3 regions of the Mesorhizobium sp. 2RAF45 genome follow, and region 3 is predicted to be linked to each of the others. Evidence: predicted binding sites of a transcription regulator. Region 3 holds the regulator's gene; each other region holds the start of a gene.
The links. Region 3 encodes LexA, which represses DNA repair genes until DNA is damaged. Its sites were predicted from a motif close to TGTTCNNNNTGTGTTCNG; they were not measured.

Region 1 (9,913 bases), on a different contig from region 3:
CCTGGACGCGCGGGCTGGCGCACCGCGCCAAGCTCGACGACAATGCCGAGCTGAAGCGTTTTGCCGAGACGCTGGAAAAGGTCTGCATCCAGACCGTGGAGTCCGGCTTCATGACCAAGGACCTGTCGCTCTTGATCGGCCCCGACCAGCCCTGGCTCTCGACCACCGGCTTCCTCGACAAGATCGACGAGAACTTGCAGAAGGCGATGGCCTAAGAACCCAGCTTTACACATGCCGAAGGCTCCGAAAGGAGCCTTCGCCTTTTTTGGGCCAGCGAAAGCGAAGGGCTGACAGCATGACCAAGCCGATCCTCTATGGCGCGGACTACAGCGTCTATGTGCGCATCGCGCGGATGGCGCTGGAGGAGAAGGGCATCGACTACGAACTCGTGCCGCTCGACATCTTCGCCGCCGAGGGCATCCCGGCCTGGTATCTCGAACATCACCCGTTCGGCCGCATCCCGGCTTTCGAGCATGACGGTTTTCGCCTTTTCGAGACGAATGCGATTACCCGCTATGTCGATGAGGCTTTCGACGGTCCGGCGCTGCAGCCCGCCGATACGCGTGGCCGCGCCAGGATGGGCCAGATGACGGGCATGCTCGACGCTTATGGCTACCGCGCCATGGTCTGGGACGTTGCCGTCGAGCGGCTCGAAAAGCCAGAGCCGGATGAGACCCTGATCGCTAGCGGCCTGAGCCAGGCCCAAACGGTCCTCAGGGTACTCACCTCACTCAAGGCTCCCGGACCTTGGCTGCTCGGCGATCACGTGACACTGGCCGACCTGCATGCCGCGCCGATCATCGCATATTTCCTCAAGGTTGCCGACGGGCAGAAGCTGCTGGCCGAGTTTCCCGAGATTCAGGCCTGGTGGGACCGCATCGCGGCCAGACAAGCCTTTGCCATGACCGAAAAGGCCGATTGAGAGCCAAGGCGGCGCTAAAACCCTATCTCGGGCCGGGTCACCATCAGCCAGAGAATGGCAAGCACGGCGGCGAAAGCCGGCAAGCCGCAAGCAAACCAGATGCGAAACAGGCGTTTCTCTTCGGCGGGCAGCGGCGCGTTTTCGATGGCGGCCTGCCGCGCCAGGTTGCGGATCCGGATCTGAATCCAGACGACCGGCAGCCAGAACAGGCCGGTGACGACATAAAGCAGCAAGGACAGAACGATCCGGCCTTCGTTGAGCGGCCAGCCCAGTGCCTGAGCCAGCAGCACGCCCGTGATCGGCTGCACGATGACGGCGGTCGCCGTAAAAATCGTGTCGGCGATGACGACCGTGCCCGCGACATGGGCGACGAGGTCGGCGCGTCCGCTGCGTTGCGCCATTAGCATGAAGAAGGCGATGCCGGCGCCAGTGCCGAACAGAACCGTGGCGCCGATAACATGCGCCCAGCGCAATATGTCGGCCCAGAGGCTCATCGCTCGTCGAGCACCGCGAGCGCCACCAGCACTAGGCAAAGCGCCGGGATCGTCTTGACCAGCGGTCCCAGTGGATCGAGCCATAGGCCGGGGACAAGGAGCGTCGCGCCCGCCAGATAGGACAGCGTGATCGCAATCATCGCCAGCAGCGCGTGCCGGGCCAGGGATCGAACCACGACAGCCGCGCCAACCAGGATATCCGCAGCACTTCCGACGAGAACCAAGATGTGAGCGAGGCTCGCCGAGACGCCGTGCGAAACAAGGATATCCGCCGCTGCCTCTTGCCGGATCAGACCGACGACACCCGAAACAAGCCAGAACAAGGACAGGCAAGCGAAGATGACAGGCTTTGCCAGCCAGAGGCGGCCGAACCATCGTTCCTGGACATTGGCGGACATATCGGCCAGCGTTGCTTCCAGCGGCTGAAGCGGACGGCCGGAAATTCGGTTCCAAGCCGCTGCGTCGCCCGTGACGCCGCGCGCCACGGCAGCAAGGGCTGCGCTGCGCAGCGGGGACCGCCAGCCGAGAATGCCAAGCATATCGGCAACCGCGCCCGCAAGCCGGCCGAGAATGGCAGGCATCGGCACCACTCTTGCGGGCTGCAGGCCAAGCCACGCACGCAAGGCGGTCAAGACCTCGGCGAGCGGTCTGGCATTGGCTTCAACGAGATCGACGGCAAGTCGGGGCGGCAGCGATCCGGCGACCGCCCGTGACACCGCTTCGGCAACGTCGGTGACCGCCACGGTCTGGATCGGCTGGCGCGTCATGACGGCCGGAACAAAACCCGGAAATGTCGCAAGGGCACGCAGAAGTGCCGTTCCGCCATAGGCGGCGGGCGCGATCACCAGGCCCTTGCGACGGCCTGGTCGCCTTGCGCCTTGGTGCTGAAGAAAGGATTTGCCGAAGCGAGATCGGCGCCGATCGCGGAGATCTGCGCAAAGCGGTGAACACCGGCCTGTTCGCAGGCAGCAACGAGTGCCACCACCGAGCCCCGATGAACAGCGTCGAGGCGGTCGCGCGGGCCGTCCTGCAAGGCGCCCGCCGCATTGACCACCGCGTCCATGCCCGCAACCACCGGCAGCCAGTCTTCGGCGGCAAGCAGTTTCGACATGTCCGCCGCGATCCAGCGAACCGCGGGCCGACGCCGCCCGGCATCCTGAACATCGCGGCCGAGACCGGTCACATGATGACCGTCGCGAAGCAAACGGCCAATGACGGCGTCCCCGATCAACCCATAGCCACCGAGGACGAGAACATTCATGTCATGGCTTTCAGGCGGCTTCGAGCGCCGCCTTCACAGCCGCGATCGCATCATTGGCCTTCGAGGCATCCGGGCCGCCGGCCTGGGCCATGTCGGGCCGCCCGCCACCGCCCTGCCCGCCCAAGGCGGCGGAGGCGACGCGCACCAGGTCGACGGCGCTGAAGCGGCCGACGAGGTCGTCGGTAACGGCGACGACGACGCTTGCCTTGTTGTCCTCGCCGGCACCGACAAAGACGACGACGCCGGAGCCGAGCGAGGTCTTGCCGGCATCGGCCAGCGGCTTCAGATCCTTCGGCGAGACGCCGGAGACCGCCTTGCCGAGGAAGCCAACGCCCGCGACCGTCTCGTTCTCCGAGGGTGCACCCGCCGCGGCGCCGCCGCCCAGCGCCAGTTTCTTGCGCGCTTCGGTCAGGTCCTTCTCGAGCTTCTTGCGCTCTTCGAGCAAAGCCTCGACGCGGGCCGGCACGTCGGCGGGCGAGATTTTCAGCACGGCTGCCGCCGCCTTCAGACGCCGATCCTGCTCGTCGAGATGTTTTCTGGCCGCCTCGCCGGTCAGCGCCTCAATACGGCGCACGCCGGCGGCGACCGCGCTGTCGGAGACGACGCGGACCAGGCCGATATCGCCGGTCGCCCTGACATGCGTGCCGCCGCAGAGTTCGACCGAATAGGGCCGGTTGGCCTTGGCGCCGTGCAGGCCCGTGCCCATCGACACGACGCGTACCTCGTCGCCATACTTCTCGCCGAACAGCGCCATGGCGCCTTCCGCAATCGCGTCGTCGACCGACATCAGGCGCGTGGTCACCGGGCCGTTCTGCACGACGATTTCGTTGGCCATGCGCTCGACCTCTTCGAGTTCCTCGGCCGAGATCGGCTTGTTGTGCGAGATGTCGAAGCGCAGACGCTCGGGCGCGACCAGCGAGCCCTTCTGCGCGACATGAGTGCCCAGCACCTCGCGCAGCGCCTCGTGGATCAGGTGCGTGGCGGAGTGGTTCGCCCGCAGCCTGGTGCGGCGCGCATGGTCGACTTTGAGCTCGACGGCGGCGCCGGTCCTGACCGTGCCGCTCGCCACCTTGCCCAGATGCACGAACAGCCCGTCGGCCTTCTTCTGCGTGTCCGCGATCTCGATCGAGAACCCTTCGCCGGAGATGATGCCGGTGTCGCCCATCTGGCCGCCGGACTCGCCATAGAAAGGCGTCTGGTTGACGACCACCGCAACGGCATCGCCCTTTCCGGCGCTGTCGACGGTCTTGCCGTCCTTGACCAGCGCCTGGATCAGGCCTTCCGCCTGCTCGGTCTCGTAGCCGAGGAATTCGGTGGCGCCGGTCTGTTCGCGCACGGAGAACCACACCGTCTCAGTGGCGGCCTCGCCAGACCCGGTCCAATGCTTGCGCGCCTCGGCCTTCTGCTGCTCCATCGCATTGGTGAAGCCGGCAAGATCGACCGAGATGTTGCGCTGGCGCAGCGCGTCCTGCGTCAGGTCAAGCGGGAAACCGTAGGTGTCATAAAGCTTGAAAGCCGTCTCGCCATCCAACATGTCGCCGGCATGCAGCGTTTCCGTCGCCTCGGAGAGCAGGCCGAGGCCGCGCACCAGCGTCTTGCGGAAGCGCGTCTCCTCGAGCTTCAGCGTCTCGGTGATCAGCTGTTCGCCGCGCAGCAGCTCGGGATAGGCCTGGCCCATCTCGCGCACCAGAGCCGGCACCAGCTTCCACATCAGCGGTTCGTTCGCGCCGAGCAGCTGCGCGTGGCGCATGGCGCGGCGCATGATGCGGCGCAGCACATAGCCGCGGCCTTCGTTCGAAGGCAGCACGCCGTCGGCGACCAGGAAGGACGACGAGCGCAAATGATCGGCAATGACGCGGTAGGAGGCCACCGTTTCCGCGTCAGGCGCGCGCCCGAGCGCGGAGGACGCCGCATCGATCAAATGCCGGAACAGGTCGGTTTCGAAAACGCTTTCCACGCCCTGCAGGATGGAGGCCATGCGCTCCAGCCCCATGCCGGTGTCGATCGACGGGCGCGGCAGGTCGATGCGCTCCTCCTTCGTCACCTGTTCATATTGCATGAACACCAGGTTCCAGAATTCGAGGAAGCGATCACCATCCTCTTCGGGGCTGCCGGGAGGACCGCCCCAGATGTGCTCGCCGCGATCGATGAAGATTTCCGAGCACGGCCCGCAGGGACCGGTGTCGCCCATCGCCCAGAAATTATCCGAGGTCGCGATGCGGATGATGCGATCATCCGAGAAGCCGGCGATCTTCTTCCAGAAGCCGGCCGCCTCATCGTCGGTGTGATAGACAGTGACCAGCAGCTTGTCCTTCTTCAGCCCGAACTCCTTGGTGATCAGGTTCCAGGCAAGCTCGATGGCACGCTCCTTGAAGTAATCGCCGAAGGAGAAATTGCCGAGCATTTCGAAGAAGGTCAGGTGGCGCGCGGTGTAGCCGACATTGTCGAGGTCGTTGTGCTTGCCGCCGGCGCGAACGCTCTTCTGGGCGGTGGTGGCGCGCGAATAGGACCGCTTCTCCAGACCGGTGAAGACGTTCTTGAACTGCACCATGCCGGCATTGGTGAACATCAATGTCGGATCGTTGCGCGGCACGAGCGGGCTCGAGGCCACGACCTCGTGGCCCTCCTTGCGGAAATAGTCGAGAAAGGTCGACCGGATCTCGTTCACGCCACTCATGACTGCTGCCTTTTCGCGAAAACCGCCGGCGCGGCCGGCGGAAACTGGTGTCTGCTTTCCAGAAATAGACTTGGCCTTTTAGCGGGCACGCTCCAGCCTGTCCAGAAACACGGAACTGGGCCAATCCTGGGAGTCTATTGGCCCCAAAAACGAAAACCGCCGGCGCGAAGGCCGGCGGTTTTGGACGCGGTACTAAAGAACTCGATTACTTAAGCATCAGGTCATAGGCCGACTTTATGGCCGAACTCTGTCCGTTGCCCTACATCGCGCCGGCTTCGTCCTCAAAACCGTCGTCGCCGCCTTCAGACCCGCCATTTTCGAGGAACTTTTCGGCGATCAGCCCGGCATTCTGCCTGAGCGCCAGTTCGATCTCGCGTGCCGTATCGGGATTGTCGCGCAGGAACAGTTTTGCATTTTCGCGGCCCTGGCCGAGGCGTTGCGAATTGTAGGAGAACCAGGCGCCGGACTTCTCGACCACGCCGGCCTTGACGCCGAGATCAACCAGCTCGCCGGTCTTGGACACGCCCTCGCCATACATGATGTCGAACTCTACCACCTTGAAGGGCGGCGCCAGCTTGTTCTTGACCACCTTGACGCGGGTCTGGTTGCCGACGACCTCGTCGCGGTCCTTGACCGAGCCGATGCGTCGAATGTCGAGGCGCACCGACGCGTAGAATTTCAGCGCGTTGCCGCCGGTCGTGGTCTCGGGCGAACCGAACATGACGCCGATCTTCATGCGGATCTGATTGATGAAGATGACCATGGTGTTGGATCGCGAGATCGAGGCGGTCAGCTTGCGCAGCGCCTGGCTCATCAGGCGGGCCTGCAGGCCGGGCAGCGAATCGCCCATCTCGCCCTCGATTTCGGCGCGCGGCGTCAGTGCCGCAACCGAATCGACCACCAGCACGTCGATGGCGCCGGAACGCACCAGCGTGTCGCAGATCTCCAGCGCCTGCTCGCCGGTGTCGGGCTGCGAGATCAGCAGGTTTTCAAGATCGACGCCGAGCTTGCGGGCATAGACCGGGTCGAGCGCGTGTTCGGCGTCGACGAAGGCGCAGATGCCGCCCTTCTTCTGGGCTTCGGCCACCGTGTGCAGCGCCAGCGTCGTCTTGCCCGAGCTTTCCGGCCCGTAGATCTCGATGATGCGGCCGCGCGGCAGGCCACCGACGCCGAGCGCGATGTCGAGGCCGAGCGAGCCGGTCGGCACCGTTTCGATCTCGACGACCTGCTCGTTCGCGCCGAGCCGCATGATCGAGCCCTTGCCGAAAGCCCGCTCGATTTGCGACAGCGCCGCATCCAGAGCCTTTGATTTGTCCACTGCCTTATCCTCTACAAGCCGCAAAGAATTCTGAGCCATGATACATCACCCCTTGGTCGTCAATGAAGGCCGGACAATCCGTAATCCCTGCCATTTTGTACCTTTTTTGTTCTCGTTTGGCAAGAGGGATCAAATATCTGAAAAACAAGTCATATCCGGATTTGTTCTTTTTTCGTACCAAGAGATCGAGCAGGAATGCACCCCGCATTGGCCAGACTGCTCGATTGTATCGACCCGCCGAATCGCCATCTTGCTGGCGAAGGTCTGCGGCGCAGTCTAGCGCTTGTGCAGTCGCAATAACAAAGGGCATATCGCCAGCATGGTGAAATCCATAAAGATACTGGCCGTGGGCGGCGCCCATATCGACCGGCGTGGCCAGGTGTCCGGCGCCTACGTGCCGGCCGCGTCCAATCCCGGCACGATGCGCGAGGATGTCGGCGGCGGCGTGTTCAACGCGCTGCGCAGCACGGTGCGGCGCGGCGTATCGGGCTCGCTGATGTCGATGCGCGGCGGCGATGCCGGGGCCGACACCATTTCGCGAGCCATCGCCGAGGCAGGCATCGCAGACCTGTCGGCGGTCTTCCTCGACCGCACGACGCCGAGCTATACGGCGCTGATCGATCGCGAGGGCGAGTTGATCGTCGGCTTCGCCGACATGGCGCTGTACGATCTGGCGTTTCCCAAGCAGATGAGGCGCTCCAAGGTCCGCGAGGCGATCGCAGCCGCCGATGCCATACTGTGCGATGCCAATCTGCCGTCTTCGGCACTGGAGCGGCTGGTTTCGCTTGCCGCCGGCAAGCCGGTCTATGCCATTACCATTTCGCCGGCCAAGGTGGTGCGGCTGATACCGGTGCTCGGCGCGCTGGCACTGGTCTTCATGAACCGGCGCGAGGCCGTCGCGCTGGCCGGCGTCAATGCAAATGCCGCCGAGCGAGACGTCGTCGACGGGTTGCGATGCAGCGGCCTTGCCAGCGGCGTCGTGACGGCAGGCAGCGCGCCGGTGCTGGGTTTCGACGAGACAGGCGCTTTTTCGATCCAACCGCCTGCCCCCAGAAAAGTCGCCGACGTCACCGGCGCCGGCGACGCGCTGGCGGGTGCGACGGTGGCAGCCTTGCTGCGCGGCCTGCCGCTGCGCCAGGCCTTGCGCGAAGGCGTCGCGGCGGCGACGCTGGCCATCGAAAGCGCCGACGCCATCCCTGATTTTACCGCGGCAAGCTTCGCGGAAGCGCTGGCACTTGTGCCGGACGCGCAGGAAGTGGCATGAGACCGGCAAATTCATAGTGCCGCTGTGTTGCCGGCATGCGCCGCACCGCGAGTTGGAGATCCAGATGAGCCCCGAAACCGCCCGCCCCTTCATCGACATCAACGCACCGGTGGCGCAAGCCCTGGCCGCCGGGCGCCCGGTTGTGGCGCTGGAAAGCACCATCATCACCCATGGCATGCCCTACCCCGACAATGGCGCCATGGCGGCCAATGTCGAGAAGATCATCAGCGACGGCGGCGCCATACCGGCGACGATCGCCGTGGTTGGCGGCCGCATCAAGATCGGCCTGTCCGACGGCGAGCGCGAATCGCTGGCCATGACCGGTGACGCCATGAAGCTGTCGCGCGCCGACCTCGGCTTTGCCGTCGCGCAAGGGCGCACGGGCGGCACGACAGTCGCCGCCACCATGATCGCGGCTGAAATGGTCGGGATAAAAGTGTTCGCCACCGGCGGCATTGGCGGCGTGCACAAGGGCGCCGAGAAGAGCTTCGACATCTCCGCCGATCTCGACGAATTGGCGCGCACGCCGGTCATCGTCGTCTCGGCCGGCGCCAAGGCGATCCTCGACATCGAAAAGACGCTGGAAGTGCTGGAGACGCGCGGCGTGCCTGTCGTCGGCCATGGCTGCCAGACCATGCCCGCCTTCTGGTCGCGGCAGTCGCCGTTCCGCGCCCCGCTGACCCTTTATAAGCCCGAAGAGATCGCGCATTTCTTCCGGACTCGGCAGGCACTGGGCTTGGGTGGCGGCATGTTGATCGCCAATCCGGTGCCGGAAAACCACGAAATCCCTGCTGAAGAGATGGCGGGCTATATCGACGCCGCGCAAAAGGCGGCCGAGGCGCTCAACGTGACCGGCAAGGCGGTGACGCCGTTCCTGCTGGGAAAAATCCTGGAGTTGACCGGCGGCCGCAGCCTCAAGACCAACATCGCGCTGGTCGAAAACAATGCGCGGCTGGCTGCCGAGATCGCCAAGGCCCTGTAGTTCACTTGCCTGCGCGCCGCCCTGCCTCATAGGCGCGGCGCGCCCACACCGTCATCTCATCGGGATCGTCAAAGGCGCTGTCGGGAATGCTCCAATAGGGCATCGCCACCAGCTTGCCGTGGCGCTTGCCGGTATAGGTCCATTGCTTGCAGCCCGCGGCTTCGAAATCGGGCGCGCTTTGCTCGTCTGCCTTGAGCAGCAACTCGCCCCTCAGCACGATGGCGACGATGACGCCGTCGAAATAGATGCCCTTCCCGCCGAACAGCCGGCGAATGCTGACCGGGCCTAGCCCTGAGAACAGTTCGGCGATGCGTTCATTGTCCATGCCGCAATCATGTCACCGGCATTTGACATTGTCATCGCGCAACGAAAATCATGCTGACAGGTTGACCATTCCGTCGGAGTTCTTGTCATGCCGCTTCTGCTCAAGGGGTCCTGCCGCTGCAACGCCGTGCGTTTCGAGGTGGAGAGCCACACGCCCGTACCGTTCATGCTGTGCTACTGCTCGATCTGCCGCAAGCAGCAGGGCGGCGGCGGTTTCGCCATCAATCTCGGCGCCGACTACGAAACGCTGAACATCAGGGGCAAGAGAAGCCTTGGCGTCTACCGCGCCGAGATCGATGATGACGAGCATCCCCATTGCGAGGTCTCGACCGGCGAGCGCAATTTCTGCCGTAAATGCGGGTCGGCGCTCTGGCTTTACGACCCGACATGGCCGGAGTTGGTGCACCCCTTCACCTCGGCCATCGACAGCGACCTGCCGAGGCCGCCTGAAAAGGTGCATCTGATGCTGAAATACAAGGCGAACTGGGTCGAACCCGATATCGGCAAGGGCGACAAGACGTTCGACGTCTACCCCGAGGAATCGATCGCCGACTGGCACAAGCGGATGGGGATGTGGGTGGATTAGCGGCTTTCGCCCCGTTTATGGGGACAAGATGAGGCTAGCCGCGGCGGCGCCAACCTTGGAGGGGCCAGTGCTGCCCCTCACCCGT
Region 2 (9,913 bases), 95 kb from region 3:
CGCGCGAAGACAACCAGGCCGGCACGCTTGACCACCTCAGCAAGGCGGTCGATGGTTTCGGTCACGCCAAAGCGGCTCTGAACCGTGATGAGACCATCCCCAGCCATCACTCCGCCGCTTCGCGCTTGCCTCCGGGGCGCCGCTCCAGCAGCTCTTTGAGGAACTGGCCGGTGTAGCTGCGCTTCTCGCGCACGATCGCTTCCGGTGTGCCCTGGGCAACCAGCTCGCCGCCGCCGTCGCCGCCTTCGGGGCCAAGGTCGAGCACCCAGTCTGCGGTTTTGATCACTTCGAGATTGTGCTCGATGACCACCACCGTGTTGCCCTGGTCGACCAGTTCGTGGAGCACTTCCAGGAGTTTGGCGACGTCGTGGAAATGCAGGCCGGTGGTCGGCTCGTCGAGGATGTAGAGCGTCTTGCCGGTCGCCTTGCGCGACAGTTCCTTGGCGAGCTTGATGCGCTGCGCCTCGCCGCCGGACAGCGTCGTCGCCTGCTGGCCGATATGGATGTAGCCGAGGCCGACCTGCTTCAGCGTGTCGAGCTTGTCGCGCACGCCCGGCACGGCGGCGAAGAAATCGACGCCTTCCTCGACGGTCATGTCGAGCACGTCGGCGATCGACTTGCCCTTGAACAGGACGTCGAGCGTCTCCCTGTTATAGCGCTTGCCGTGGCAGACGTCGCAGGTGACGTAGACATCGGGCAAAAAGTGCATCTCGATCTTGATGACGCCGTCGCCCTGGCAGGCCTCGCAGCGGCCACCCTTGACGTTGAACGAGAAGCGTCCCGGCTGGTAGCCGCGCGCCTTGGCCTCGGGCAGGCCGGCGAACCAGTCGCGGATCGGCGTGAAGGCGCCGGTATAGGTGGCGGGGTTCGAGCGCGGCGTGCGACCGATCGGCGACTGGTCGATGTCGATGACCTTGTCGAGGAATTCCAGACCCTCGATGCGGTCATGCTCGGCCGGATGTTCGCGCGACCCCATGATGCGGCGCGAGGCCGCCTTGAACAGCGTCTCGATCAGGAAGGTCGACTTGCCGCCGCCCGACACGCCGGTGACAGCGGTGAAGGTGCCGAGCGGGATCTCGGCGGTGACATTCTTCAGATTGTTGCCGCGGGCGCCGACGATTTTCAGGCGCCGGTTCTTTTTCGCCTCACGCCGGACCCCGGGGGTGGCCACTTCAAGCGCGCCCGACAGATATTTGCCGGTGATCGAATTGGGGTTGGCCATCACCTGCTGCGGCGTGCCCTGGGCGATGATCTCGCCGCCATGGATGCCAGCGGCCGGCCCCATGTCGACGACATAGTCGGCATGCAGGATGGCATCCTCGTCATGTTCGACGACGATGACGGTGTTGCCGATGTCGCGAAGGTGCTTGAGCGTATCGAGGAGGCGCGTGTTGTCGCGCTGATGCAGGCCGATCGACGGCTCGTCCAGCACGTAAAGCACGCCGGTCAGGCCCGAGCCGATCTGCGACGCCAGGCGGATGCGCTGGCTCTCGCCGCCCGACAGCGTGCCCGAATTGCGCGACAATGTCAGATAGTCGAGCCCGACATCGTTGAGAAAGCGCAGGCGCTCGCGGATTTCCTTCAGCACGCGCACCGCGATCTCGTTCTGCTTATCGTTGAGCTGCGCAGGCAGATCGGTGAACCATTTGTCGGCATTGCGGATCGACTGTTCCGTGACTTCGCCGATGTGCTTGCCGCCGATCTTCACCGCCAGCGCTTCCGGTTTCAGCCGATAGCCTTTGCAGACGGGGCAGGGCGTCGCCGACATGAAGCGCTCGACCTCCTCGCGCATCCAGGCGGATTCAGTTTCCTTCCAGCGCCGTTCGAGATTGGGGATGACGCCTTCGAAAGTCTTGGTCGTCTTGTAGGAGCGCAGGCCGTCATCATACTGGAAGGTGACTTCGCGCTCGCCGGTGCCGCGCAGGATCGCGTCCTGTGCCTCGGCGCTCAAATCCTTGAACTTGTCGCCGAGCTTGAAGTTGTAGGCCTTGCCCAAGGCTTCGAGCGTCTGCACGTAGTAGGGCGAGGTCGATTTCGCCCATGGGCTGACGGCGCCGTCGCGCAGCGACACGTTCTCGTCGGGCACGACGAGGTTGGGGTCGATGGCGCGCTGGCTGCCGAGACCGTCGCAGGTCGGGCAGGCGCCGAACGGGTTGTTGAACGAGAACAGCCGCGGCTCGATCTCGGGAATGGTGAAGCCGGACACCGGACAGGCGAATTTTTCCGAGAACAGGATGCGCTCATGCGTCTCGTTCTTCGACTTGTTGACCGAATCCTCGCCGGTCTGGCTGGAATCGAGCGGTTTATCGGCGAACTCGGCTACCGCCAACCCCTCGGCGAGCTTCAGTGCCGTCTCGATGGAATCGGCAAGGCGCGTGGCCAGATCGCCGCGCACGACGATGCGGTCGACGACGACGTCGATGTCGTGCTTGTATTTTTTATCGAGCGCCGGAACATCCGCGATCTCATAGAAGACTCCGTCGACCTTGACGCGCTGAAAACCCTTCTTCTGCAACTCCAGCAGTTCCTTGCGATACTCGCCCTTGCGGCCGCGCACGATCGGCGCCAGCAGGAACAGGCGCGTGCCTTCCTCCAGCGCCAGCACGCGGTCAACCATCTGGCTGACCGTCTGGCTCTCGATCGGCAGGCCGGTGGCCGGCGAATAGGGCACCCCGACACGCGCGAACAGCAGGCGCATATAATCGTAGATCTCGGTGACTGTGCCGACCGTCGAGCGCGGGTTCTTCGATGTGGTCTTCTGCTCGATCGAGATGGCAGGCGACAGGCCGTCGATCTGGTCTACGTCGGGCTTCTGCATCATTTCGAGGAATTGCCGGGCATAGGCCGACAGGCTCTCGACATAGCGGCGCTGGCCTTCGGCGTAGATGGTGTCGAAGGCCAGCGACGACTTGCCGGAGCCCGACAGGCCGGTCATGACGATCAGGCTGTCACGCGGCAGGTCGAGATCGACATTCTTCAGATTGTGTTCGCGCGCCCCGCGAATGGAAAGGAATTTATGGTCGGCCATCGCCGGTCGCCGCCTCAGATCTGGAATTCGTGGGATTGGCGGGATTGTCCCGGCCATCCCCTATGTAGGTGTTTTTGCCGCCACGTCGAGAGACGCCACAATTCCCGACAGAAGTCGTTTAACCGCCTTTCACGCGAAGGGGCAAGCAGAAAGAACAAAGGCCGAACACGCTCCTGACAAAGCTGTGCAGAAACCTGACCTGTACGTAACCTCCCGGCGATCACAATTTTCCGTAACCGGCTATTGAAGGTTGACGTGGCCGGCTCAGGGGAGCAGTCTCCTGAGGTCAGCGAAGCCGGCCGTCTTTCGATGGCCTCGCCGCCCCAAGGCGGCCTGCGAGACGCCGCAGGTACTTGCGATTTGCGCTTCGCTACGACAATGTCGCAACGGACACAGGAGCGGAGCATGACGCCACCGGATAGTCCCCAAGGGCTCCACGCCTCGTTGGAGCCGCGGCAGGCATAAGTGCCAGGGTTTAGCGTTTGCGCCACCCGACAAACCGTGACTTGCCGTATTCCCCAAAAATCAGAGACTGCTAGTCGGATCGTCGGCTGACGCCGCGTAGCATCCGAAATCAAACGCCGGCAGTACACTCCCGGCAAAATATGGATTTGAGATCCAGAAAAGCCCCGTCCGTTTGCCTAAGGCACGGCGGGGCTGTTCGTTTGAGGAAATGGCTGAACTGGCCCAGCGGAAGGGCTGCTCACCTTGGGGGCTTAAACCCGCCCGTGGCCATATCGACCGTGATGGTGCCGGAAATCCTGACATCGGTATCGCCGATCTTGAACGTGCCGTTGCCGTTGCTGGGGAACGCATCGTCGGGTTCCGGCTGGGTAGCCGGCTTGGCGATGCGATAATCACCGTTCACGCCGGGCAGGGCGCCTTTCTGTGCCTGGGAGGTATTGTCCGCGGCAAAAGCCCCGCCGGACGTCGCGGCGGTGATCGCAATGGCTGTCATCAGTCTGTTCAGGCGGTAGCGCATGGCATGACTATAGTGCCGCGCTCATTGCGAAACCAGACCAGCGGCGGCGAAATGGATGCGACGCCGTCAGCCTTCAATGTGGTGATCAGGCTTCAAGGTCTTCAAATTTCTATATTAGTCTGACACAGGGCGTGCTGGCTGGCCTGGTTGCCAGTTGCTAAAATCCATGTAGCAGCGAATGGATATACCTTCGATTCGCACGTCGCCGCCACGCGCCAGACATCCATACCCTCCGGGAACATTCACTAGCAAGAAAAATGCCATGCATATTCCTGCTATAGCTAATATAGCGCGTAATGCTCGTTTGTTTGGATCGTTAGGCTTTGGCATTTATGCCTCTGTTGATAATTCAACGGATTCAATAGCGCCGAATTCATTGATAGTTGATAAAAACTATTTTCTGCATTTAGTGCATCTGCATTTAATTGATGATCAAAATCAGCCTCATGCCGCCTTTTTGCGGGTGTCGAAGACATGGTCGACAATGCCCCATGCCTGGGCCTCGCGAGCGGTCATGAAATGGTCGCGGTCGAGCGTGCGTTCGACCTCCTCATAGCTGCGGCCGCAATGCTGCGCGTAGAGTTCGGCCATGCGCTGTTTGGTCTTGCCGATCCGCTCGGCATGGCGCTGGATGTCGGAAGCCTGGCCCTGGAAGCCACCCAACGGCTGATGCAGCAGAACGGTGGCGTTCGGCAGCGCGATGCGGCGCCCCGGCGTGCCCGCCATCAGCAGGAACGAGCCCATCGAGGCGGCGAACCCCATGCACACGGTCGATACCGGGCAACTGACGTACTGCATCGTGTCGTAGATGGCGAAACCGCTGGTCACCACGCCGCCCGGCGAGTTGATGTAGAGCGATATCTCCTTGTCGGGATTATCTGACTCCAATGACAAAAGCTGCGCGCAAACCAGCGCCGAGACATCGTCGTTGATCTCGCCATTGATGAAGATGATGCGCTCGCGCAGCAGCCGCGAGAAAATGTCGAAGGCGCGTTCACCGCGGCTCGATTGCTCGATCACCATCGGCACCAGACTGGCAAGACCACTCATTTTTCGTCTCCGATTTCCGTGTTCAGGCTGCGAGCAGCAGGGTGTTCGGTATGTTCGCGGCGACAGGCTTTGCGCGCCCTTGCAATCCAAGCGAGAGCCGGCAGCCGGCGCCGGCCATGGCGACGGCAGGCATCGCTTTCCCCGCAAAACCGTCATGGACGATGCGCAGATGCGTACCGCCGGAAACGGTGCGGGCGAGCGTGAAGGTGACGACACTGTCGAACGGATCCCCAGCGTCGCCCGGCTGCTCACGCCAGGAATAGCGCAGCAAGCGCTCCGGCTCGGCGTCGAGGATTTCGCATTCGATGGCAGTGTCCTGCCCGGCGAAGGCAAAACGACTGCCGGTCTCAGGCTTGATATCGTTCGGCATCATCCAGGCGGCGAGCAGTTCAGGCACGGTCAGCGCCCGCCATACTTTTTCCGGCGGTTCGGCAAGGTCGTATTCGAACTCGAGCACATCCGGGGTCGCTTCGCTCTGGTTTCCTGCGTTCATTGATCCCACGCTCGTCATTGATCCATGTCCTTCAAAACCGTCTTCAGCCTTTCGATGCGCTCCGGCCAGAAGGTTCGGTAGCGCTCGATCCAGGAGAGCAAGGGGGCAAGCCCCTGCGGATCGGCACGATAATAGGCGTTGCGGCCGGCCCGCCGCTCGATCACCAGGCCGGCGCTACGCAGCACCGCCAGATGCTGCGACACTGCCGGCTGCGACACCGTCAGGCCGCTGCGCAATTCCGACACGCTCATCTCAGCTGCGGCGAGGCGCTCGAAGACGGCGCGGCGCGTCGGGTCGGCCAAAGCGCGGAAAATTTCTGCTTCGATCATGACAAAAGCATAAGTCGATACTTATTGATTTGGCAAGCGCTGTTTTGAATCCCATATGATGGGCTCGGGCATTGTTGCCATTCCTTGACAATCAGCAGCAGTGCATATAGGAACGAAAAGGGAACAAAAACCTTGTGGGAAAAGCCAGCCTTAGCAGGCGGCTGACGTTCGTAGCCTGTAAGGTGCTGCGACAAAAATTTGTTTCTCGGATGAGCGCGGAGAAAAATCATGGCGGGTAGCGTCAATAAGGTCATTCTGGTCGGCAATCTCGGCGCGGACCCTGAAATCCGCCGCCTGAACTCGGGCGAGCCGGTCGTCAACATCCGTATCGCCACGTCGGAAAGCTGGCGCGACAAGAATTCCGGCGAGCGCAAGGAAAAGACCGAGTGGCACAATGTCGTCATCTTCAATGAGGGCATCGCCAAGGTGGCCGAGCAGTATCTGAAGAAGGGCATGAAGGTCTATGTCGAGGGCCAGTTGCAGACGCGCAAATGGCAGGACCAGACCGGCGCTGACAAGTACACGACGGAAGTCGTGCTGCAGAGATTCCGCGGCGAACTGCAGATGCTCGACGGGCGCCAGGGTGAGGGCGGCCAGGTCGGTGGTTATTCCGGCGGCAGCAGCCGCGGTTCCGATTTCGGCCAGTCCGGCCCGAACGAAAGCTTCAACCGTGGCGGCGGCGCACCCAGGGGCGGCGGTGGCGGCGGTTCGTCGCGCGAGCTGGACGACGAGATCCCCTTCTGATCGAAAGCAATCAAACGGCCGACGTTGTGTGATCGATACGCCCCGAGGGTCCCGCATGGACTTTCGGGGTTTTGCATTGTTGATTTGGGATCAAAGGACTGAAAGGACAGGGCGGTGAAGGCACGGATAAAGTGGGTCGAAGAGCGCACCTTCATCGGCGAGTCCGGCAGCGGCCACAAGGTGGTGCTGGGAACGGCACCTGGCCCTGAGGGCAAGACGCCGGGTCCGAGCCCGATGGAGCTGGTGCTGATCGGCACCGGCGGCTGCTCGGCCTATGATGTCGTTCATATACTGGAAAAGGGTCGCGAGGCGGTCGAGGACTGCGTCGTCGAACTCGACGCCGATCGGGCCGAGACCGACCCAAAGGTGTTCACCCGCATCCACATGCATTTCATCGTCAGGGGCCGCGCGTTGTCGTCCGACAAGGTTCAGCGCGCGATCAATCTTTCGATCGAAAAATACTGCTCGGCCTCCGCCATGATGGCCAAGACGGCCACGATCACGCATGATTTTGAAGTGATTGATACGGCGGCGAAGTAGGGCAGGCGGCACTTACCTGGAATCACCTGCCTGACTCATGAGGCTGTCGAAGCTGCACGAGTTCCCTGGTGGAACACCAGTCGCCAATTCCCGTCACAATGTTTCCAGATAGAACTGCGTAACGACGCGACTGCGTTTTCTGCTCTGGGTCGCAGGCGATAGGTGAGAAGCACGACCTCCGAAGCCAGTTGAACCGCTCTGATGTCGGTCATCTCCAAATGATCGTCGGGCGCTGGCTGTTCCTTCGAATCCTTCAGCGCCGCCAGGATCGATCGTTTGTCATATTCGAAACCGGATTTGCCGAACTCGATCATGCTGTCGTCGAGAACGGCGTCAAGAAAACGCGGATCAGAGCGGGTTGGCGCCTTCAGCAATGCCAACTCCAGTTCGACAATCCTGGGATCGACAGCCATTCCCAACCTCACCCCGCCATCAGTGCCTTGATGCCGTCGGCCACGAACTGCACCGCCAGTGCGGCCAGGATGACGCCGAGCAGGCGGGTCAGGATCGAGCGGCCGGTCTGGCCGAGGATGCGGTCGATGCGTTCCGACAGCACGAACACCAGGTAGGTGATGGCGAGGCAGACGAAGATGATGCCGACAAGTGCTGTCTGCGCGGCAAAGCCCTGAAACGAGCCGGAGAGCAGCACCGTCGCGGAAATCGCCCCGGGGCCGGCGATCAGCGGGATCGCCAGCGGGAAGGCGGCGATGTTGTGGATCATGTCCTTGGTGATGGCGACGTCGCCGATCTTCTCCTTGCGGTCCTGTCGCCGCTCGAAGACCATTTCGAAGGCGATGAAGAACAGCAGGAAACCGCCGGCAACCCGGAATGCCGGCAGCGTGATGCCGAACACCGACAGGATCGAGGCGCCGGCAACCGCGAACAGCGCCATCACCAGGAAGCCGATGACCGAGGCGCGGACCGAAACCTGCTGGCGCTCCTCGCGGTTCATGCCGCGCGTCACGGCGAGGAACAGCGGCGCTAGCCCCGGCGGATCGATGGTCACGAGAATGGTGACGAAGGCATTGAACAGGCTGTCGAAACTCGGCATCGCTGACCCTCCCGCCGGGCCGAGCCCGCTTCGCATTGGTAGAGCAAAGCCCGGTCGGTGGGAACTGTCTTGACTGCGAAACTGCGGAGCTCAACAGGGTTAGCCGGCAGCGCTGCAATAGGCCTCCAGGCGATAGCCGTCCGGGTCGCCAAGGCAGACAGATTCCTCCGATGCCGGCCAATCGGCGATAACAACGGTGCGGCCGTTAGGCCCTGAAATTAAGTCGGGACGGCAACAGTCGTTGGCGCAACTATCCGCTGCGCCATGGCTCGTCCCTTTGTCTGGAATGGGGCTTCGATGAGGCGGCACGCGATCTCGGCGATGGCGGCGGTGAGGATGAGCCCCCCCGCGAGAATAACGACGGAATGCGCCGAGTTCCGGATGGCTTCCGCACTGCCGGCGTAGCGGGCGCTGCCCTCTTTGACCAGCCTGAAGGCTATGGAGTGGAAAAGGTAGATGGCGTAGGAGCGCTTACCGATCCAAAGCAGCAGACGTTGGCTTTCCGCGTTTCGGAACAGGTAGCCTCGATCATAAGAGGCGATCCAGACCAGAGAGCCAGCCAGCAGAGCTATCAACCCGACATAGAACGAAACGATCAGTCCGCCCGACAGGAAACAAATGGCGGTGATGGCGAGCGCCGCGAAGAGAAGACCGATGTGGCGGTGGCGAAAGATGGTGGGAGCCAGTCGCCAATAGTCGGCATGCTGCGAAAACAGCGCGATAAGGACGCCCCATGAGATGGCATCGGTCCGCGTGATCCAAAGCCATGAGGTGTTGGGTCGGTAAAGCGGAAACTGGATGACGATGAGGAGAGCACAGATCGCTGCAAGCCATTTACGCGAGAAGATGAACACCAGCGGAAGGGCGATATAGAACTGTTCTTCCAAGGACAGCGACCAAAAATGAAGGTTGATGCCGCATGTCTTCCAGCCGGCTGACAGGCATTGGAAAAAGTGCCAGTTCTGGACGTAGATCACAACCGCCACGGCGTCGTAGAAATTGTTCTGCGGGCTGCCGAAAAAGCCGAACCCGTTCCAGGTGGCGGCCAACACTATCGAGAGAGCCAAGGTCATCCAGGAAAGCGGGGCGAGACGAAAGAAACGCCGGATCCAAAACGACTTCAAGGCGATGAGGGGCGTTTCAGACCGGATATGGCGCAGTAGCGTGGCAGTGACCACAAATCCCGATATCGCGAAGAAGATATCCACGCCAGCCCAAAAATTAGCTACCCTGAATACAGGCCACCAATACGCCGATTCCCAAGCCAGTATGAACGGAACGTGCGCAGTGATCACCATGAGGATGGAGATCGCGCGCAGAATTTCAATCTCGGCGTTCTTGGCCATTGGAGAAAAACCCTGCCTTGGGCGACCCTATATCGTCGCCCGTCGCCGATTCAATACGCGCGTCGTCTCAGCAGTTTCTTTTTCACAATGGGGCCGGCCAAGCCAGCTCGCCATTTCTGAAAAGTTCGACATGGAATCTGCCCGCGCGGGCCGGGCGGAAGGGATTTCTCATGCGTACAATCAGGAAATGGCGTCGCGGATGCCGATCGAGATATGATCGAACATGGTTTTCCCTATCGTTACAAGAGGTTGCTGGTTCAGGCTGTTGCAACGCGCCGCGCCAGGAACTCGACCTCCAGCCGCCATGTCGCGCCATTGTCGTGCGAGCGCTCGCCGAGCCAGCGGAAGGA
Region 3 (9,913 bases):
AGGCGGCCGAGGCCGAGATTTCAGCCATGATGGTCACCGGCGACTGACGATCGAGTGCTTATGAAAATCAAGACTTCAATCCATCCTTCCTCCGTCATGGAAGAGGGCGCTCAAATCGGTCAGGGTGTGCGCATAGGGCCGTTCTGCCATATCAGCGCCGATGCCGTGATCGGCGATGGTGTCGAACTGGTCAGCCATGTCTCCGTCATGGGCGCGACCACCATCGGCGCCTCGACCAAGGTCTATCCGATGGCGACATTGGGCGCACCGCCGCAGAACACCAAACACCAGGGCGGCCGCACGACGCTGGTCATCGGCGCCAACTGCACCATCCGGGAAGGCGTCACGATGCATGTCGGGACCGACACCAGCCGCGGCGAAACGACAGTGGGCGACAATGGCAATTTCCTTGCCTACGCCCACATCGCCCATGATTGCGTTGTCGGCAAGAACGCCACCTTCGCCAATGGCGCGACGCTGGGCGGCCACTGCGAGATTGGCGACAACGTCTATATAGGCGGCCTCAGTGCCGTTCATCAATTCGTGCGTGTCGGCGACAATGCCTTTCTTGGTGGGTGCTCGGCCTTCGTTGGTGACGTCATTCCCTATGCCATTGCCGTCGGCAACCGCGCCAGCTTGCGCGGTTTGAACATCATCGGCCTCAAGCGCGCCGGTCTGCCGCGTTCCGAAATCTATCTGTTGCGCAAAGCCTACAGGACGATTTTCGACCGCTCTCGCACCGTTGGCGAGAACATCGAATTCGCCAAGGCCGAGTTCGCCTCTTCGCCGACCGCCATGAAGATCGTCGACTTCATCAGCAGTCGCGGCAAGCGGCACTATGCAGTGCCATCGCTAAAAGGCAGCGATGGCGACGATACCGACGATGAAGACTGAGGCCGCTTCCGCCGGTCTTGATCTCCCGCCAGATGCCAGGGTCGGCATCATCGCAGGCGGCGGCAGTCTTCCGGTCGAAGTCGCGGCGGGCTCGGCCGGGCAAGGTTATCCGCCCTTCATCGTCCTCATGGAGGGCGAAGCCGACCGTCTGCCGGAATTGTGCCGGTACGAGCATGAGACCCTTGCCCTGGAGGCGATCGGCTCGCTTATTCCTTTGCTCAAACGCCACCGGATTACCCATCTGGTGCTTGCCGGCGAGATCAAGCGCCGGCCAAGGCTGACGCATCTGCGCCCAAGCCTTAGCCTGCTGGCGGTGATACCAATTGTCGTCATGGCGCTGGCGCGTGGCGACGATGGCCTGTTGAAGGTGGTGGCGCGCGGTCTCGAGGCCCGAGGGATAAACGTCATGGGCGCCCACGAAATCGTGCCGAGCCTGGTCGCCGCCGAAGGGGTCTTGACCAAAGCGGTGCCGCAGAAATCGGATTGGCGCGACATCGAGGCAGGCTTTGCCGCGGCGAAGGCCATCGGGGCGCTGGATATCGGCCAGGCGGCGATCGCGGTCGGCGGCCGGGCCATTGCGCTCGAGGGCATCGAGGGTACGGCCGGATTGCTCGACCGCGCCAAACTGCTGCGTGGTCACGGCCGCATCGCCGGCAAGACCCGCGGTGTCCTGGTCAAATGTGCCAAGCCTGGCCAGGAACTGCGCGCGGACCTTCCATCCATCGGGCCGCAGACGGTCGAAGCGGCATATGCGGCCGGGCTTGCCGGCATTGCCGTCGAAGCGGGGCGCTCACTGATCCTCGAAGGCCCCGCAACCCTGTCGCGCGCCAATGAACTTGGTCTGTTCATCGTCGGCCTGGCCGCAGCGGAGCCTGCACATGGCTGACAGGGCGTTGAAGATCGCGATCGTCGCCGGCGAGGAATCGGGTGATCTGCTCGGCGCCGACATCGTGCGTTCACTCCGCCAGATAACAGGTCGCGAGGTGCGGCTCGTCGGCCTCGGCGGCCGGCATCTCGGCGAATTGGGCCTGGTGTCGCCCTTCGATGCCGGTGAGATCGCGCTGATGGGTTTCAGCGCCGTCCTGCGCGACCTGCCGCGCCTCATCAGGCGGATCGGCCAACTGGCCAAAACCATTGCCGAAGAAAAGCCGGACTGCCTGGTCACCATCGACAGTCCGGACTTTTCCTTGCGCGTCGCCAGGAAGGTACGGGCAGCCAATCCGTCGATACCGATCATCCATTATGTCTGCCCGAGCGTCTGGGCCTGGCGGCCGGGCAGGGCGGTGGCGATGAAGCCCTATGTCGACCATATCCTCTGCATCCTGCCGTTCGAGGTGAAGGAACTCGACCGGCTGGGCGGCCCGCCGGGCACCTATGTCGGGCATCGCCTGACGCATGATGCGGGCGTGCTTGCCTCCCAGAAGGCGCAGGCCTTGCCGCGCGATCTTGCCCAGGACCGGATCAAGACATTGCTCGTCCTGCCGGGCTCGCGGCGCGGCGAGGTACGGCGACTGATCGAACCATTCGGCGAGACCGTGTCGATGCTGCGCGCGCGCGGGCATCGGCTGCGACTGCTGCTGCCGACGGTTCCGCATGTCGCCGATCTCGTCAAATCCTCGGTCAATCGTTGGGACGAAAAACCCGAAATCATCGTTGATCCGCAACGCAAATGGCAGGCTTTCGGCAAGGCCGATGCCGCGCTGATCGCATCGGGGACCGTGTCGCTGGAACTGGCTTTGGCTGGTGTGCCGATGGTGTCGTCCTACAGGCTCGATCCGGTCGCCCGTGCCGTTGCGCCGTATCTTGTTTCCGTCTGGTCGGCGCTGCTGCCCAATCTCATCTCGGATCGCGCGCTCATCCCGGAGTTCTACAACGAGTACGTCAAGCCGAACAATCTGGCTCGCCAACTGGAAGCGTTGTTTGCCGACAGCGGCATGCGCGCCTGGCAGAAGGACGGCTTTGCGGAGATTGCGCGGCGCATGGCGACAGACAAGCCGTCGGGTGAGATCGCGGCGGGCGTTGTGCTGCGCCATATAAAAAAGGCGCCCTGAGAGGCGCCTTTCTTTAATCACGGCAGCTTCGGTCAGCGCTTGGCGATCGGCACGTAGTCGCGCTCCGGCGCTCCGGTGTAGAGCTGGCGCGGGCGGCCGATCTTCTGGCGCGGATCCTCGATCATCTCCTTCCACTGCGCGATCCAGCCGACGGTGCGTGCGACCGCAAACAGCACGGTGAACATGGTGGTGGGGAAGCCCAGCGCCTTCAGCGTGATGCCGGAATAGAAATCGACATTCGGGTAGAGCTTCTTCTCGATGAAATAGGGGTCGGTCAGCGCGATCTTTTCCAGTTCCATCGCGATGTCGAGCAGCGGATCGTCCTTGATGCCGAGTTCGCCCAGCACCTCGTGCGCCGTTTTCTGCATGATTTTCGCGCGAGGATCGTAGTTCTTGTAAACGCGGTGACCAAAGCCCATCAGCCGGAACGGGTCGTTTTTGTCCTTGGCGCGGGCGATGAATTCCGGGATGTGATCGACATGGCCGATCTCGCCCAGCATGTTGAGCGCCGCTTCATTGGCGCCGCCATGGGCCGGGCCCCACAGGCAAGCGATGCCGGCGGCGATGCAGGCGAACGGGTTGGCGCCCGACGAGCCGGCGAGGCGAACCGTCGAGGTGGAGGCATTCTGCTCGTGATCGGCGTGCAGGATGAAGATGCGCTCCATGGCGCGCGCCAGCACCGGGTTGATCTTGTACTCCTCGCACGGCACCGCAAAGCACATATGCAGGAAGTTTGCCGCGAAACCGAGATCGTTCTTCGGGTAAATGAAGGGCTGGCCGATGTGGTACTTGTAGGCCATGGCCGCGATCGTCGGCATCTTGGCGATCAGGCGCATCGACGCCACCATGCGCTGGTAGGGGTCGGAGATGTCGGTGGAGTCGTGATAGAAGGCCGACAGCGCGCCCACCACGCCGCACATCACCGCCATCGGGTGCGCGTCGCGGCGGAAGCCGGTGAAGAAGCGCGACATCTGCTCGTGCACCATGGTGTGGCGCGTCACGCGGTAGTCGAAATCGTCCTTCTGCGCCTTGGTCGGCAGTTCGCCGTAGAGCAGGAGATAGCAGACTTCGAGGAAGTCGCCGTGTTCGGCCAGCTGGTCGATCGGATAGCCGCGGTGGAGGAGAATACCGGCATCGCCGTCGATGAAGGTGATCTCGGACTCACAGCTTGCCGTCGAAGTGAAGCCGGGGTCGTAGGTGAAGGCGCCGGTCGTGCTGTAGAGCGAGGCGATGTCGATGACGTCGGGTCCGACGGAGCCGCTTCGCACCTTGAATTCATGGGTCTTGCCGGCGAATTGAAGCGTTGCGGTAGCCTCTTGGTTCGCGCCGCCCACATCCAGTTTTTTCGCAGCTTCGGTCATTGCAAACTCCTTGTTGTTTCCTCATGCCGGCAAAGGCAAATTCTGCAGAGCGACACGTCGAAATCACCGCAATGCGCGTATTCGCCACCGCATTTTAGGAGGTGCGTGCCAGATTGGGCCAAGGCCTAATGTTGCACTGCGAAACGCGCCTTTCAATGCCAATCTTCTTGGGCCAGTTTGCTCCTAATCGATTTGATCCGCTATGCGCGCCAGGCTTTCCTCGCGCCCAAGCACGGCAAGCACGTCGAACACGCCAGGCGAGGTGCTTTTGCCGGTCAGCGCGGCCCGCAACGGTTGGGCCACGGCGCCAAGCTTGTGGCCACCGGCCAGCGCATAGTCGCGGATCACGGCTTCCGCCGCGGCTGCAGTCCAGTCGCCGGAAAACGCATTCAAAGCTTCGTGAGCGCCGCGCAGGATCTTGCGGGCGTCGTCGTTGAGCAGGAGGGCCGCCTTCTCGTCGACCGGCAGCGGTCGCGTGGCGAACAGATAGGCCGCGCCATCGACGAGCTCGACCAGCGTCTTGGCGCGCTCCTTCAGGCCCGGAAGGGCCGCCAGCAACTGCGCCTTGTTGTGTTCGTTGAGGCGCGCGGCCATCGCCGGGCCACCCTCGAGATAGGGCAGAGTGGCGATGAAGATGTCCAACAGCTTCGCGTCGGCCATGCGCCGCATATGCGCGCCGTTGATCGCTTCCAGCTTGGCGAAATCGAAGCGGGCAGCGCCCTTGTTGACGTCGCCGATATCGAACCAGGAGATCATGTCCTTGATCGACATGATCTCGTCATCGCCATGACTCCAGCCCAGGCGCGCCAGGTAGTTGAGCAGTGCCTCCGGCAGGTAGCCCATGGCCCGATAGGCTTCGACGCCGAGCGCGCCATGGCGCTTCGACAGCTTGGCGCCGTCGGCGCCATGGATCAGCGGGATGTGCGACATAGACGGCACGTCCCAGCCCATGGCGTTGTAGATCACGGTCTGGCGGGCCGCATTGGTCAGGTGGTCGTCGCCGCGGATGATGTGGGTGACACCCATGTCGTGGTCGTCGACGACGACGGCATGCATGTAGGTTGGGTTGCCGTCCGAACGCAGGATGATGAAGTCGTCGAGATCCTTGTTGGGGAAGCGCACCTCGCCCTGGACGCGGTCATGGACGATCGTCTCGCCTTCGGTCGGCGCCTTGATGCGGATGGCGCCCTTGACGCCCGCAGGCGCCTCAGAGGGGGCGCGGTCGCGCCACTGGCCGTTGTAGCGCGGCGGCAGGCCCTTGGCCCGTGCTGCCTCGCGCATCGCCTCCAACTCGGCCGGCGTCTCGTAGCTGTAATAGGCCTTGCCCAGACGCACGAGTTCCTCCGCGACCTCGCGGTGGCGTGGCGCGCGCTCGAACTGCGAGACCGCGTCGCCGTCCCAGGTCAAGCCGAGCCAGGAGAGGCCGTCGAGGATGGCAGCCGTCGCGGCGGCGGTCGAACGCTCGCGATCGGTGTCCTCGATGCGCAGCAGCATCGTGCCGCCGGTGTGTTTGGCATAGAGCCAGTTGAACAGAGCCGTGCGCGCGCCGCCGATGTGCAGATAGCCGGTGGGCGAGGGGGCAAAACGGGTGACGACCTTGTCGGACATGAAACTCTCGGAAACCATCTGAAGCGGGGTGCGGCCGCGCGGACTTTCGCGCGTCGCGCGTTCATGTAGCATAGGGCGTCAGGGGTGCAAGGGGCAGGACCCGATGGCTGGACGAGGCTGGGGCTCGGATCAGGGCGAGGACGCTGGTGTTGGCGTCAGCGAACGGTCGTTGTTTGCATCTCCCCTTGCGAACCCACTGCCATCGCCCCTTATGCCTGCACCCGGCAGCCAGCCGCCGCAGGCGGATATGCCGGCGACACTTCCGCCGCCTGCTTCAGGCCGGATTGTGCGTGTCCGGCGGCGACTCGCCCGGGTTTCCTGGCCTCGCCTACGCCATAGTGCGGCGACGGCAGCGGAGCTCGAGCTTGACCGGGGCATCGCCTTCCTGCTGGTGCCGGTTTGTCTGGCCGCTGGAGCGATCGGCTATTATTCGCTCGCGACGGAGCCTGATTTTGCAAAGCCTGTCGCGGTCGTCGTGCTGATGGCGGTCTGTGCATTTGTTTCGCGCTCCTGGCCCAAAACCCATCTGGGCTTCACGGCGGCATTGTTGTGCGCGCTTGGCCTGCTTGTCGCCAAGGTCGAGACATGGCGGGCGGGCACCCAGATGCTGGGTTCGGAAATCTCGACGCAAGTCACCGGCCGTGTCGTTTCGCTCGACCGGATGGAGACCGGCCGCATCCGGCTGACCATCGACGTGACGTCGACCGCCCGGCCGAAACTGCGCTATGCGCCGGAAAGGGTCAGGCTTTCGGCGCGAGATATCCCGGCGGAAATGACTGCCGGCTCCCTGGTCACCGGCTATGCTAAACTGTTGCCGCCGACCGGTCCGGTGCGGCCGGACAGTTACGATTTCTCCTTCGACAGCTATTTTGCCGGCATTGGCGGCAGCGGATTCTTTCTCGGCAACCCAAAGCTTGTCTCAGCCACGGACGACGAGGTGCCGCTCACGGCCCGCCTTTTCTCGGGGATAGAAAATGCCCGTGAAGCCATTGCCGACCACATCAGGGCCACGGTTGGCGGTGCCGAGGGTGAGATCGCGGCGGCGCTGATCGTCGGCGTGCGGGCCGGCATTCCCGATGAAATCAACGAGGCGATGCGACGCACCGGCATCTATCACATCATCTCCATTTCCGGACTGCATATGGCGCTCGTCGCCGGTACCATCATGGGGCTGCTGCGCGGCGCCTTCGCGCTGTTTCCGGACTTTTCCGCGCGTCGGCCGGTGAAGAAATATGCGGCCGCCGCGGCCCTTTTCTCGATCGCCGCCTATCTCGTCATTTCCGGCGTCGTCGTCGCGGCCGAACGCAGCTTCATCATGCTGGCGGTGATGCTGATTGCCGTGCTGTTCGATCGCGCGGCGCTGACCATGCGCAATCTTGCGATCTCGGCGATCGCCGTCATTGTGGTGTCGCCGCATGAGGTAGTCGGCCCAAGCTTCCAGATGTCGTTCGCCGCGACCGCGGCGCTGGTCGGGGCTTATGCCGGCTGGGCGGATCACCATGCGGGAAAGGCAAGACCGCCACCGCCAAAGCGATCCCTGCCGGGTTTTCTCACGCGAAAATTCCTGCTGGCGACGGGTGGGTTGGCGATGACATCCATCATCGCCGGCTGCGCCACGGCGCTGTTTGCCATCTGGCATTTCCAGCGTGTGTCGCCGCTCAGCCTGTTCGCCAATCTGGCCGTCATGCCGATCGTGTCACTGATTGTCATGCCTTTCGCTGTTCTCAGTTCGCTTGCGATGCCCTTTGGTGCCGACGGTCCCTTCCTTTACGTGATGGGCAAGGGCCTGACCGCAATGATCGCCATATCGGCGTGGATATCGGAGCGCTCCCCGGTCGATGCGGTCGGGCTGATTTCGCAGCAATCCGTGCTGCTGGTGACCATCGCCCTGATCATCGCGACGATGGCGACGACCTGGCTGCGGCTCGCGGCAGTGCCATTCGCGCTTGCCGGCCTGCTGACAGTATCGGATACGCGCGCCCCGGATGTGCTGATTTCCGAAGATGCGCGTTTGGTGGCGCTGCCGATCGGCGGTGGAGAACTCGCGGTCAGCCGGGCTCGCCCGAACGAGTTCACCGTCGACAATTGGAAACGCGCGCTGGTGTCCGAAACCATCGTCGTGCCGGAGATGTTCGACAAGGCGGACTGGCAATTCGACATTGCCGATGCCGCCAATCTGCCGCCGGGAGCGCCGTTTTATTGCACGGATGGCGTCTGTCTTGCCCGGCACCCGTCAGGGGCGATCATCGCGCATGTCGAAGACCGCAAGGACACCTGGAAGGCTTGCGGCTTCGCCGATTTGATCGTCGTCAATGACGCAACCGGCTATGATTCCTGCCACAATCCGCTGGTTGTTGTCGTCACCAAACGGCAACTTGCCCGCAAGGGCAGTGCCGCCGTCTTCTTCGACCGCCAATCGGCGACAGGTCCGCCAATCATCAGCTTCGCGGTGGACGGGCCATATCGGCCCTGGCACGAGCAGCGAAAATTTTCGCGCGAGGCGAGGGGGCTGCCGCCCTATCAAAAACCCGAAAAGCCTGCCGTTCCTGCTCAGTAGCGCCGGATCAACCCGACAAGCTTGCCTTGCACCTTGACCCTGTCTGGCCCGAAAATGCGCGTCTCGTAGGCCGGGTTGGCGGCTTCAAGGGCGATCGAGGCGCCCTTGCGGCGGAACCGTTTCAGGGTTGCTTCCTCCTCGTCGACCAACGCCACGACGATCTCGCCCGGGCTCGCCGTGTCGGCGTTGCGGATGATGACCGTGTCGCCGTCGAAGATGCCGGCGTCGATCATCGAGTCGCCCTTGACCTCAAGTGCATAATGCTCGCCACCCATGATCATGTCCGGCGGTACCGAGATCGAATGTGTCTGATGCTGGATGGCATCGATCGGCACACCAGCGGCGATGCGACCCATCACCGGGATCGACACGGCGGAAACCGCATCGTCATTATTGCCGGCCGCGGGCAAGCGCGATGCCGCCGGCTTGATCTGGCGGCCAAGACCACCCTGGCCGAGGCTGCCCTGGATGACGCTTGGCGAGAATTTCTTTGCCGCGTTGAGTCCGGGTGCGATCGAATCCGGCAGCCGCAGCACTTCCAGCGCCCGCGCCCGGTTGGGCAGCCGGCGAATGAAGCCGCGTTCCTCCAGTGCCGTGATCAGGCGATGAATGCCTGACTTGGAGGCAAGATCGAGCGCTTCCTTCATTTCGTCGAAGGAAGGCGGAATGCCGCTTTCCTTGAGCCGTTCATGAATGAACATCAGCAGTTCATGTTGCTTGCGTGTCAGCATGGCGGCCCCCAAGGCATTGAACGACGGGTGTGAATCAGAATCGAAAAACAAACCCAGAACAAACACTATCTGTTCCAGTTGTGTTCCGCAACTGTTTAAAGTTTAATGAATTTGTTAACGCGTCCGAAATTATTTGGCCCCGGCAGCGGGCCGCGCTAGACCGCTTCCGCTCCCCGCAGGTTCATTGAAATCATTTTGGTTAATGGCCTGTGGCCTACCCCTGGATGCGGTTTGGCATCAGGCGTTTGAGAGGCGTCCACAGAGCGGATTTGTACGGTGTATCGATCCATTTCCGGCGGAACGAAACGAAATCAAAATGCCAACGGTCGCGGGTTCAGGCCGGCCATGGCCGCGTGGATATGGACGCCGCGGCAACGTCATCCGGAAACCGCTTTCAGGCTGCCGGCGCGCGCGGTGTAGGTGTTGGCGCCGTTGTCTTCGCTGTGGACATAGACATGCAGCGTGTAGCCGATATGCGCGGTCATCAGCGCCTTTGCCCGCTCGACATTGCGATCGAGCGCCGCTTCCATGATTGCGGTGTGATGCTCGATGGCGATCGCCTCGCGCAGGGCGTCCATAGCCTCGCCATAGCCGTCCTTGAGGCCGGCCGCCGCCCGCAATGTCGGCGCCAGGCCGAGAAACCGATGATGCCGACGCAGTTGATCGGCGATCGTCGAGCGGAAGCGCAATAGCCAGTTCGACGTCGCCGCG

Region 1: the regulator LexA is predicted to act here: its motif matches at 6,769-6,786, upstream of recA (recombinase RecA).
Region 2: the regulator LexA is predicted to act here: its motif matches at 3,179-3,196, upstream of uvrA (excinuclease ABC subunit UvrA).

Annotation. Positions count from the first base shown of each region.
Region 1 is NZ_JBFRGG010000004.1:350,116-360,028, reverse strand. Features, by position in the region: gene AB4Z43_RS14730 (NADP-dependent isocitrate dehydrogenase) at 1-215, shown strand, start outside; gene AB4Z43_RS14725 (glutathione S-transferase family protein) at 296-922, shown strand; gene AB4Z43_RS14720 (DUF2269 family protein) at 937-1,416, opposite strand; gene AB4Z43_RS14715 (SDR family oxidoreductase) at 1,413-2,261, opposite strand; gene AB4Z43_RS14710 (NAD(P)H-binding protein) at 2,258-2,677, opposite strand; gene alaS (alanine--tRNA ligase) at 2,688-5,354, opposite strand; gene recA (recombinase RecA) at 5,614-6,711, opposite strand; gene AB4Z43_RS14695 (carbohydrate kinase family protein) at 6,992-7,936, shown strand; gene AB4Z43_RS14690 (pseudouridine-5'-phosphate glycosidase) at 8,001-8,918, shown strand; gene AB4Z43_RS14685 (TfoX/Sxy family protein) at 8,920-9,243, opposite strand; gene AB4Z43_RS14680 (GFA family protein) at 9,331-9,828, shown strand.
Region 2 is NZ_JBFRGG010000015.1:128,357-138,269, reverse strand. Features, by position in the region: gene AB4Z43_RS28400 (DUF302 domain-containing protein) at 1-65, opposite strand, end outside; gene uvrA (excinuclease ABC subunit UvrA) at 107-3,028, opposite strand; gene AB4Z43_RS28390 (hypothetical protein) at 3,732-3,986, opposite strand; gene AB4Z43_RS28385 (ATP-dependent Clp protease proteolytic subunit) at 4,455-5,060, opposite strand; gene AB4Z43_RS28380 (SRPBCC family protein) at 5,083-5,553, opposite strand; gene AB4Z43_RS28375 (ArsR/SmtB family transcription factor) at 5,568-5,882, opposite strand; gene AB4Z43_RS28370 (single-stranded DNA-binding protein) at 6,111-6,626, shown strand; gene AB4Z43_RS28365 (OsmC family protein) at 6,741-7,166, shown strand; gene AB4Z43_RS28360 (nuclear transport factor 2 family protein) at 7,202-7,579, opposite strand; gene AB4Z43_RS28355 (MarC family protein) at 7,588-8,217, opposite strand; gene AB4Z43_RS28350 (acyltransferase family protein) at 8,436-9,563, opposite strand; gene AB4Z43_RS28345 (hypothetical protein) at 9,821-9,913, opposite strand, start outside.
Region 3 is NZ_JBFRGG010000015.1:33,155-43,067, reverse strand. Features, by position in the region: gene fabZ (3-hydroxyacyl-ACP dehydratase FabZ) at 1-47, shown strand, start outside; gene lpxA (acyl-ACP--UDP-N-acetylglucosamine O-acyltransferase) at 61-894, shown strand; gene AB4Z43_RS27890 (LpxI family protein) at 866-1,780, shown strand; gene lpxB (lipid-A-disaccharide synthase) at 1,773-2,945, shown strand; gene gltA (citrate synthase) at 2,978-4,306, opposite strand; gene gltX (glutamate--tRNA ligase) at 4,490-5,914, opposite strand; gene AB4Z43_RS27870 (ComEC/Rec2 family competence protein) at 6,018-8,471, shown strand; gene lexA (transcriptional repressor LexA) at 8,465-9,202, opposite strand; gene AB4Z43_RS27860 (GntR family transcriptional regulator) at 9,580-9,913, opposite strand, start outside.